Linked DNA regions of Mastigocladopsis repens PCC 10914. The protein of the gene in region 1 interacts with the protein of each later gene in a pairwise test. Links are inferred from orthologs where the notes say so. Each region holds a gene or a part of one and is shown in the gene's direction. Other genes may lie near its edges.

What was found. The genes of interacting proteins can lie anywhere in the genome.
Region 2: the proteins of leuS (region 1) and ligA interact in binary tests that used the Escherichia coli proteins (3 or more experiments, as listed by UniProt). The link is inferred for Mastigocladopsis repens PCC 10914 from one-to-one orthologs.

Annotation. Positions count from the first base shown.
Region 1 is NZ_JH992901.1:2,259,921-2,264,581, reverse strand. What follows is about bases 776-3,868. They hold leuS (leucine--tRNA ligase), read left to right. Parts: upstream 776-1,078; coding sequence 1,079-3,658; downstream 3,659-3,868. Other genes in these bases: MAS10914_RS0112185 (hypothetical protein), read right to left, coding at 3,868-3,868; lipB (lipoyl(octanoyl) transferase LipB), read left to right, coding at 776-978. Outside these bases: more of lipB, read left to right, coding at 310-775; more of MAS10914_RS0112185, read right to left, coding at 3,869-4,661.
Region 2 is NZ_JH992901.1:5,307,898-5,312,368, reverse strand. What follows is about bases 588-3,490. They hold ligA (NAD-dependent DNA ligase LigA), read left to right. Parts: upstream 588-958; coding sequence 959-3,022; downstream 3,023-3,490. Other genes in these bases: MAS10914_RS0125555 (prolyl oligopeptidase family serine peptidase), read right to left, coding at 3,362-3,490; MAS10914_RS0125565 (glutamate--cysteine ligase GCS2), read left to right, coding at 588-597. Outside these bases: more of MAS10914_RS0125565, read left to right, coding at 1-587; more of MAS10914_RS0125555, read right to left, coding at 3,491-4,471. UniProt on the Escherichia coli protein: DNA ligase that catalyzes the formation of phosphodiester linkages between 5'-phosphoryl and 3'-hydroxyl groups in double-stranded DNA using NAD as a coenzyme and as the energy source for the reaction.

The DNA of each region.
Region 1 (4,661 bases):
TAATCGTTTTTCCTAAAATACACAAGTCTTTTTGCAATTCTTATCTTGTATTTTATGTCAACCATTGTTTAGGCGTCATCAGCCAGTGTATTCGTTTCTCGTTGTTTGGCATGACGGCTTTTGCAGAGAATTCCTCCCAACACCATTGAGGTTATATATATTCAAAACTAGCACCTTGTATTTTGGAAAACCAATTCCCTTGACTTTCCTTTAAAATCCTTTGCATAGCTTGACATTTTTTGACTCCTATTGGTCATATGAGATACATTTTCCTCTCTCTTGCAGTTGAGTTTTTCCTTTATCCGTAGTATGTCTTTACATCAGCGCCGATGTTTGTTACATAACCTAGAATTGAAACCATACACAGATGCGCTTATGTGGCAGCGCACTCTCCTAGGCGATCGCATCAACGACCCTAGCCTAGAGGACATACTGATATTGTTAGAACATCCGCCTGTCTACACTTTGGGACAAGGAGCAAGTTCAGAATTTCTGAAATTTGACCATACTAACTCCATCTATGAAGTACATCGAGTTGAACGAGGCGGGGAAGTCACATACCATTGTCCTGGTCAACTGGTTGGGTATCCAATTTTAAATTTGCAACGTTACCGTAAAGACCTCCACTGGTACTTGCGTCAATTAGAAGAAGTATTAATTCGTACACTAAAAGCTTACGGATTACAGGGAGAACGCAACCCTGGTTTCACGGGTGTTTGGTTAGAAGGGCGTAAAGTCGCTGCGATCGGGATTAAAGTCAGCCGTTGGATTACCATGCACGGCTTTGCATTAAATGTCTGTCCTGACATGATAGGATTTGAGCGTATTGTACCCTGTGGTATTACTGATAAGCCTGTAGGCAGTTTAGCTCAATGGATTCCTGACATCACTTGCTTAGAAGTACGCTCTCATGTAGCACAGTGCTTTGCAGAAGTTTTTGATGTCGAACTGGTAACTGATGGTGCTGTTAATAGTTGACAAGCACAAGAGAGTGGCATTTCAGGCGTCAGGGTAACTCTAGAGTGTGCCACAATAGCGAAACAGAAGTAACTACTAAATCTAGTTAGGAGTTCTCATTGTGGAGTCCCGATACAACCCAGCAGCAATTGAGGAAAAATGGCAAAAAACATGGACTGAACAAGGCCTAGATAAAACTGTTACAGATAGCAGTCAGCCAAAATACTACGCCTTGTCCATGTTCCCCTATCCTTCGGGCAGCCTGCACATGGGTCACGTCCGTAATTATACGATTACTGATGTGATTGCCCGCCTCAAACGGATGCAAGGGTATCGGGTACTGCATCCTATGGGTTGGGATGCCTTTGGCTTACCGGCAGAAAACGCCGCAATTGACCGAGGCGTTCCGCCATCGAAGTGGACTTATGAAAATATCGCCCAGATGCGGCAGCAATTAAAGCGTCTTGGCTTTTCTATCGATTGGGATTGCGAAGTTGCCACGTGTTCGCCAGACTATTACAAGTGGACGCAGTGGATTTTCTTACAGTTTTTTAAAGCGGGGTTAGCTTACCAAAGAGAAGCTGCTGTGAACTGGGACCCTGTTGACCAAACTGTCGTGGCAAATGAGCAAGTTGATAGCGAAGGACGTTCTTGGCGCAGTGGTGCTAAAGTTGAACGTAAACTCCTGCGGCAGTGGTTCTTTAAAATTACCGACTATGCCGAAGAATTATTGAATGACCTCGACAAGTTAACAGGTTGGCCTGAACGCGTCAAGTTGATGCAGGCAAACTGGATTGGTAAATCAACAGGGGCGTACTTGGAATTCCCTGTTGTTGGGATGGAAGAAAAAATTGGCGTGTACACCACTCGCCCAGATACGGTTTATGGCGTTAGCTACGTCGTGTTAGCGCCAGAACATCCCTTGACAAAGCGCGTCACGACACCAGAACGGGAAGCAGCGGTGGAAGCTTTTATTCAAGAGGTTTCCAATCAAAGCGAGTTGGAACGTACCGCTGAAGATAAACCCAAACGTGGTATCCCGACTGGCGGTAAGGCAATTAACCCGTTTACTGGAGAAGAAATTCCCATCTGGATTGCTGATTACGTCCTGTATGAATACGGTACGGGTGCGGTGATGGGGGTTCCGGCACATGACGCACGGGATTTTAAGTTTGCCAAGGAACAGAATCTGCCTATTAAAGTCGTGATTGTGCCACCCGATAATGTAGAGAAGTTGCATGCAACTTCTCTACAACAGGCATACACAGAACCGGGAATTGTGATGAATTCCGGTCAATTCGATGGAATGGCTTCCACAGATGCCAAGCAAGCCATAGTAGAATATGCTGAAAAACAAGGTTTTGGTAAAGCGCGGGTACAGTATCGCTTGCGGGATTGGTTGATTTCGCGGCAAAGATACTGGGGCGCGCCCATCCCAGTGATTCGCTGCCCTAACTGTGGCGTGGTGCCAGTTCCAGACGAAGATTTGCCTGTGCAGTTGCCCGAAAATGTCCAATTCAGCGGACGTGGACCTTCGCCTTTGGCTAAGTTGGAAAACTGGGTGAATGTTCCTTGCCCAACTTGCGGCACTGGGGCAAAGCGGGAAACCGATACGATGGACACCTTTATTGATTCCTCGTGGTATTTCTTGCGCTTTACCGATGCTAAGAATGAGCAACAAGTTTTTAACCCTGCGAAAACAAATGACTGGATGCCAGTGGATCAGTACGTGGGTGGGATTGAACACGCGATTTTACACTTGTTGTATTCCCGGTTCTTTACTAAGGTACTGCGCGATCGCGGTTTGTTAAATTTTGACGAACCTTTCCAACGCCTGTTGACTCAGGGAATGGTGCAGGGTTTAACTTATATGAATCCTAACAAGTCTGGAAAAGATAAATGGATTCCTTCCTATCTCGTCACCAATCCAGATGAGCCTCGCGATCCGCAAACAGGTGAAGTGTTGCAACGCCTTTACGCTACCATGTCTAAGTCTAAGGGCAACGGTGTCGCGCCAGAAGATGTGATTAAGAAATACGGTGTAGACACTGCCCGGATGTTCATCCTGTTCAAAGCGCCGCCAGAAAAAGACCTCGAATGGGATGAGGCTGACGTAGAAGGGCAATTCCGCTTCTTAAACCGCGTTTGGCGATTGGTGACAGATTTCGCTGCCCAGCCAAGAGTAGCCCGCAATCAGCAAGGACAACTGAATAAAGCGCAAAAAGACTTGCGTCGGGCGGTTCATATTGCTATCAAAGAAGTCACAGAAGACGTAGAAGGCGAATATCAATTCAACACGGCTGTGTCTGAATTGATGAAGTTGAGTAACGCCTTGGCTGAAGCTAGCTGCAAAGATTCAGCGATTTATGTAGAAGGCATTCGCACTTTGGTAGTGTTGCTGGCACCTTTGGCACCTCACATTGCTGAAGAATTGTGGCATCAATTGGGTAACAGCGAATCAGTCCACAAACAAGCTTGGCCTAAGTATAATGAATCTGCTTTGGTCGCTGATGAAATCACTTTGGTGATTCAAGTCAACGGCAAAAAACGTGCGGATCTTCAAGTGCCGGCACAAGCAGATAAAGCAGAGTTGGAAAGGTATGCCCGTGAGTCAGAAGTTGCCCAGCGCCACCTTGAAGGCAAGGAAATTAAAAAGGTGATTGTGGTTCCAGGGAAGTTAGTGAATTTTGTGGTTGGTTAAAGGGTTTTTTCTGACTGACAACATGAAGAAAAGGAAGAAGGTTCTTGTTGCCTTCTTCTTTTTGGTTGTTAATTCTTCCAATAGTATGATTAATGGATATTTAGAACCACAGATGCACACAGATGTAGGCGTAAGCCGTGCCGTAGGCTACACAGATTAAATTATCTGTGTGTATCTGTGTTCATCTGTGGTTTCATCAAGTCTTGCTCTCACCTTTGAAAGCCCTTAGCTGGCTGCTTTTGACTCTTTCCTTTGGGCTTTGATTTGCTAACTTCTACCATAGCTTCTTGGAATAAATTGTGCAGATGTATTGGCACGCTAGCAATATCTGGTAACTCTGGCTCTATAGATTTGTTGTATTCTTGCAAGAGTGTATCTAAGTCATTTTGAAGCTGAAATTCTGGACGTTGAAGAAACGTTTGCAGGACTTTTTCTAACTGTGTTGGATACTGTTGAGCTAACCGCTGCCAAATGAATGCATTAATACTTTTGTCTTCAAGATAGAAACGAATAACTTTTTCAGCACCTTCTACACTTTGCCAATCTTCTGCTTCTAAAATTGCTTTTACTTTACTATATGTTGGGAGAAACATTTGTCCCCAACGAGGGTGGGATAGAGTTGTTACCTGTTCGGCTTTTTTGAGTTCAGCAGGCAAATCAACTTTTGGCGTTACCATTTTGCTGGTGCCATTTTTATTGTTAAATATTTGCGAAACTGCTTGGGAGTCAGTACCAAGTTCTTCTGCAACTGCTTTGATTTCTTCTTCTCCAAGACCAACTTCTTGTGCCACTTCTCCTAGTGATTTTGAAGCATCAATACCTGCTTCTTCCAAGCGTTTTTTCGTTAAAATTTCTTGGAATTCGGCAATCTTTTTGTTAAGTTGATATCCTGGCATTGTAACTTCATCACTGCCAAAAAACTCCACAAACTGTTGATGATAGAGTTCTACAGACTGCCAAGCTTCCTCTAGCAATTGTGGAGCATCACCATAAAGATGGTCTT
Region 2 (4,471 bases), 3.0 Mb from region 1 along the record:
TTACCTATTGAAAGTGTGATTGATATTGGCAGAAAGCTAACTTATTACAGTCCATACATCGTTCCTTTCAGTTATAGCTCTCCCTTTTATAAGGGGAAGTTGTGGCAAGGACTGTCAGTGCGAACGTTTGTTAGAACAGGAAAAAGACCAGCGACGCTGGTTTTTGTGGAGAAACAAGAACAACTGATTAAAAGCGTCCCTTCATTGACGAAAATAGCACGTCTCCCAGCGGAAGTAGGTCGCATCGAATTTAAAGCATTTGATAGTTGTGATGATTTTTCTATCTATGCTGCTTTGTTAAGCTTATTGAAAGGTCTTGTTTTAGACCAAACCCTTATGGGTAGAGCAACGATACCCGACGCAGCTTTGCACCAAGTTTCGGCACAAGAAGGGTTTGACAACGAAGAGATTTTTGCGATCGCCTCACAGGTTTTGCAAGCTGCTGAAGTTGCGCTTGTAGACGATCCAGACGTTCATTTGTTAACACCACTCAAAGTTCTTCTCCAAAAGCGAAGAACTCCAGCGCATCAACTGATTGAGGTTTTCAACAGGGTAGGTGTGATAGAACAGGTCCTCAGACAGACTTACAAAAACTAGGGGGGGTAAGGGTGTAAGGGTGTGAGGAACAGTGAACAGTGAACAGTGAACAGTGAAGAACTGATAACTGATAACTGGTAACTGATGTGTGAGGGGGAGAAGAAAATAAACTTATATGTAGTAAGGACAAGAGTCCTTGTTTTCGCCCAAGAGGACTCTTGTCCTCACTACCCCACAAGAATTCTATTGATAGAAGGTGCTTCCGCTAGGAAGTAGAAGACAGAGCTAGTTTAATTTGATTAAGCTATTAGCTATTAGCAATTCAGCTGTCGGCTTTTTGGGTGTTGGGGTTAATTGCCAACTTAACTTAATCCCCTAAAAAGGCAAACGGCTGACAGCTAGTCGCTATTGATTGATGGAGATGGATGTGGTGCAAGCGACAAATACAGAAGCCAAACAGCGTGTTCAAGAACTGCGACAACTACTACAAAAAGCTAGTTACGCCTACTACGTCCTCGATTCTCCCATCATGGAGGACGCAGTCTATGACCAGCTGTATCGAGAATTGCAACAGATGGAAAATCAATATCCAGAATTGCTGACACCTGATAGCCCCACTCAAAGGGTGGGAGAGAAACCAGCAACCCAGTTTATCTCGGTACGCCATAATATTCCGCTCTATAGTTTAGAAAATGCGTTTAACATCGACGAATTAAAGGCATGGGAAGGGCGCTGGCGGCGACAAGCACCTAACGTAGGAGAGGTGGAGTATGTGTGCGAGCTGAAAATTGATGGTTCTGCCTTAGCGTTGACATATGAAAACGGTATTCTCACCAGAGGTGCAACCAGGGGTGATGGGGTTACGGGTGAAGACATCACCCAGAATGTGCGGACAATTCGCTCAATTCCTTTGCGGTTAAATGTAGAAGGTGTAGAGAGGTTGTATGCAACCTCTCTACAGAGGATAGAGGTGCGGGGTGAGGCGTTTTTGCCCTTGGAAGTGTTTAAACAAATTAATGAGGAAAGGCAAAAAGCAGGTGAAGTAGTCTTTGCTAATCCTCGAAACGCAGCTGCAGGTACCCTAAGACAACTAAATTCCCGAATTGTCGCCAAACGGCGGTTAGATTTCTTTGCCTACACGCTGCACATTCCTGGTAGAGATGATGCCAGTATTGCTAACACACAGTGGGAAGCCCTGAAATTACTACAACAGATGGGGTTTCGCGTCAACCCTAACCACAAATTGTGTTTCTCTCTACAAGAAGTTGCAGAGTATTACAAATACTGGGACACCCAAAGGTTGAATTTGCCCTACATGACAGATGGGGTGGTGGTAAAACTGAATTCTTTTAAGCTTCAGGAACAGCTGGGGTTTACGCAAAAGTTCCCCCGTTGGGCAGTAGCGCTGAAATATGCAGCAGAAGAAGCACCCACCCGCGTGGAAAATATTGCTGTGAACGTAGGACGAACGGGGGCGCTGACTCCGCTTGCTCAAATGCGCCCTGTGCAACTGGCAGGGACAACGGTTTCCCGTGCTACCCTACATAATGCTGACCGCGTTGCTCAATTAGATATCCGCATTGGCGATACAGTTATTGTTCGCAAAGCTGGGGAAATTATTCCGGAAGTGGTGCAAGTCCTTCAAGAACTCCGTCCTGATGATGCTCAACCCTTTGTTATGCCTTCCCATTGTCCGGTTTGCTCAAGTGCAGTGGTTAGGGAGATGGGAGAGGCGGTGACTCGCTGCGTCAATGCTTCCTGTCCTGCTATCCTCAAGGGGGCGATCGAGCATTGGGTCAGTCGCGATGCTTTGGATATCAGAGGTCTGGGCGAAAAGCTGGTGCATCAACTGGTCGATAGAGAAGTGGTGCATTCTGTTGCCGATTTATACGACTTGACAGAAGACAAGTTGTGTGAATTAGAACGAATGGGGAAAAAGTCGGCACAGAAGTTGGTGGAAGCTACAGCCCAATCAAAAAACCAACCTTGGTCGCGGGTATTGTATGGTTTAGGCATTCGTCACGTTGGTAGCGTCAATGCTCAATTGTTGAGTGAGAAGTTTCCTACGGTGGAACAGTTAGCTGAAGCGTCACAAGCAGATATTGAAACTGTTCATGGTATCGGTGAGGAAATTGCCCAGTCTGTACACCAGTGGTTTCGCATCAGTGCGAATCAAACTTTGATTTCTCGTTTGAAAGATGCTGGGTTGCAATTTGCTAGCGCAATGGAAGCAACAGCAGTGAGTCATAGTCATCAAAAGTTGGCAGGTAAAACTTTTGTGCTGACTGGTACGCTTCCTACGTTGAAGCGGGATGAAGCAAAGGCGTTGATTCAACAGGCTGGTGGTAAAGTGACGGATTCTGTGAGTAAGAAAACAGATTATCTGGTTATAGGAGAAGATGCTGGTTCTAAGTTGGCAAAGGCGCAAGAGTTGGGAATTCCTCAGTTGAGTGAAGGGGAGTTGTTGGAGATGTTGCAGGATTAAACCGCACCCTTCAGGGTGACCAAGAAAGGGGTATAGGGGAAAACAAAGGGTTTAGGGGGATAGGGGTGTAGGGGTGTAAGTGAAAACAAAGGGTTTAGGGGGATAGGGGTGTAGGGGTATAAGTGAAAAGAAAAATAATTTACGTAGATTCGTTTGTTTCCTTCTTCCCCCCTACACAGTTATCAGTTATCAGTAAACAGTTATCAGTTTTTTTTGTCCACTGTTTCACTGGTCACTGTTCACTGTTCACTGTTCACTGTTCACTGTTAACCCTGACACCCTTACCCCCCTATTCTTCCCCCCTACACCCGCAAGGGAGCGCATTGACGGCATCAGATGCTAATAATTAAGTGCAACATCTAGCGTACGCACCAAAAAAGCCCAAATATCTGCTGTTTCCTCAATCCTTTTAGCTGTGGGTTTGCCAGCACCGTGTCCCGCCTTTGTCTCAATTCTAATGAGCACTGGCGCATCACCAGTGTGAGCAGCTTGCAAAGCCGCAGCAAATTTGAAACTATGTGCGGGAACAACGCGATCATCATGATCAGCTGTGGTGATCATTGTTGCTGGGTATGCTGTACCCGGTTTAAGGTTATGCAGTGGCGAATAAGCATAAAGTGCTTTGAAATCTTCTTGGTTGTCCGGTGAGCCATATTCAGAAGTCCATGCCCAGCCAATGGTAAATTTCTGGAAGCGCAACATATCCATGACCCCCACAGATGGTAAAGCAGCACCAAATAAATCGGGACGCTGAGTTATGCAAGCACCTACCAGTAGTCCACCGTTGCTTCCACCACCAATTGCTAACTTGGCTGGCTTTGTGTAACCGTTGGCAATCAGCCATTCAGCAGCAGCGATGAAGTCATCAAACACATTCTGCTTTTTCAACTTCATTCCCGCCTGATGCCATTCTTCCCCATACTCACCACCACCACGTATGTTGGGCATAGCATAAACACCACCCATTTCCATCCATACCAAACTACTGACAGAAAAGGTAGGGGTTAGAGAGATATTAAAACCACCATAACCATAGAGGTAAGTGGGGTTATTTCCATCTAATTTAATTCCCTTTTTGTATGTGATAAACATTGGCACTTTTGTGCCATCTTTGCTTTTATAAAAAACTTGTTTTGTCTCGTAATTATTTGGGTTAAAATCAACTTTTGGCTGACGAAAAACTGTGCTCTTTCCACTTACCATGTCGTAGTGATAAATAGTCCCTGGCGTAGTAAAGCTGGTGAAACTATAAAAGGTTTCGGTATCATTCCGCTTACCATCAAAGCCTCCAGCAGAACCGATGCCTGGTAATTCTACCTCACGCACACATGAGCCGTTCAGGTTAAAAATTTTGATTTGGCTGTGAGCATCTTTAAGATAACCAGCAACAAACTGGTTGTTAATTGTACTAACACTTTCCAAAGTTTCCACAGCTTCAGGGATGATTTC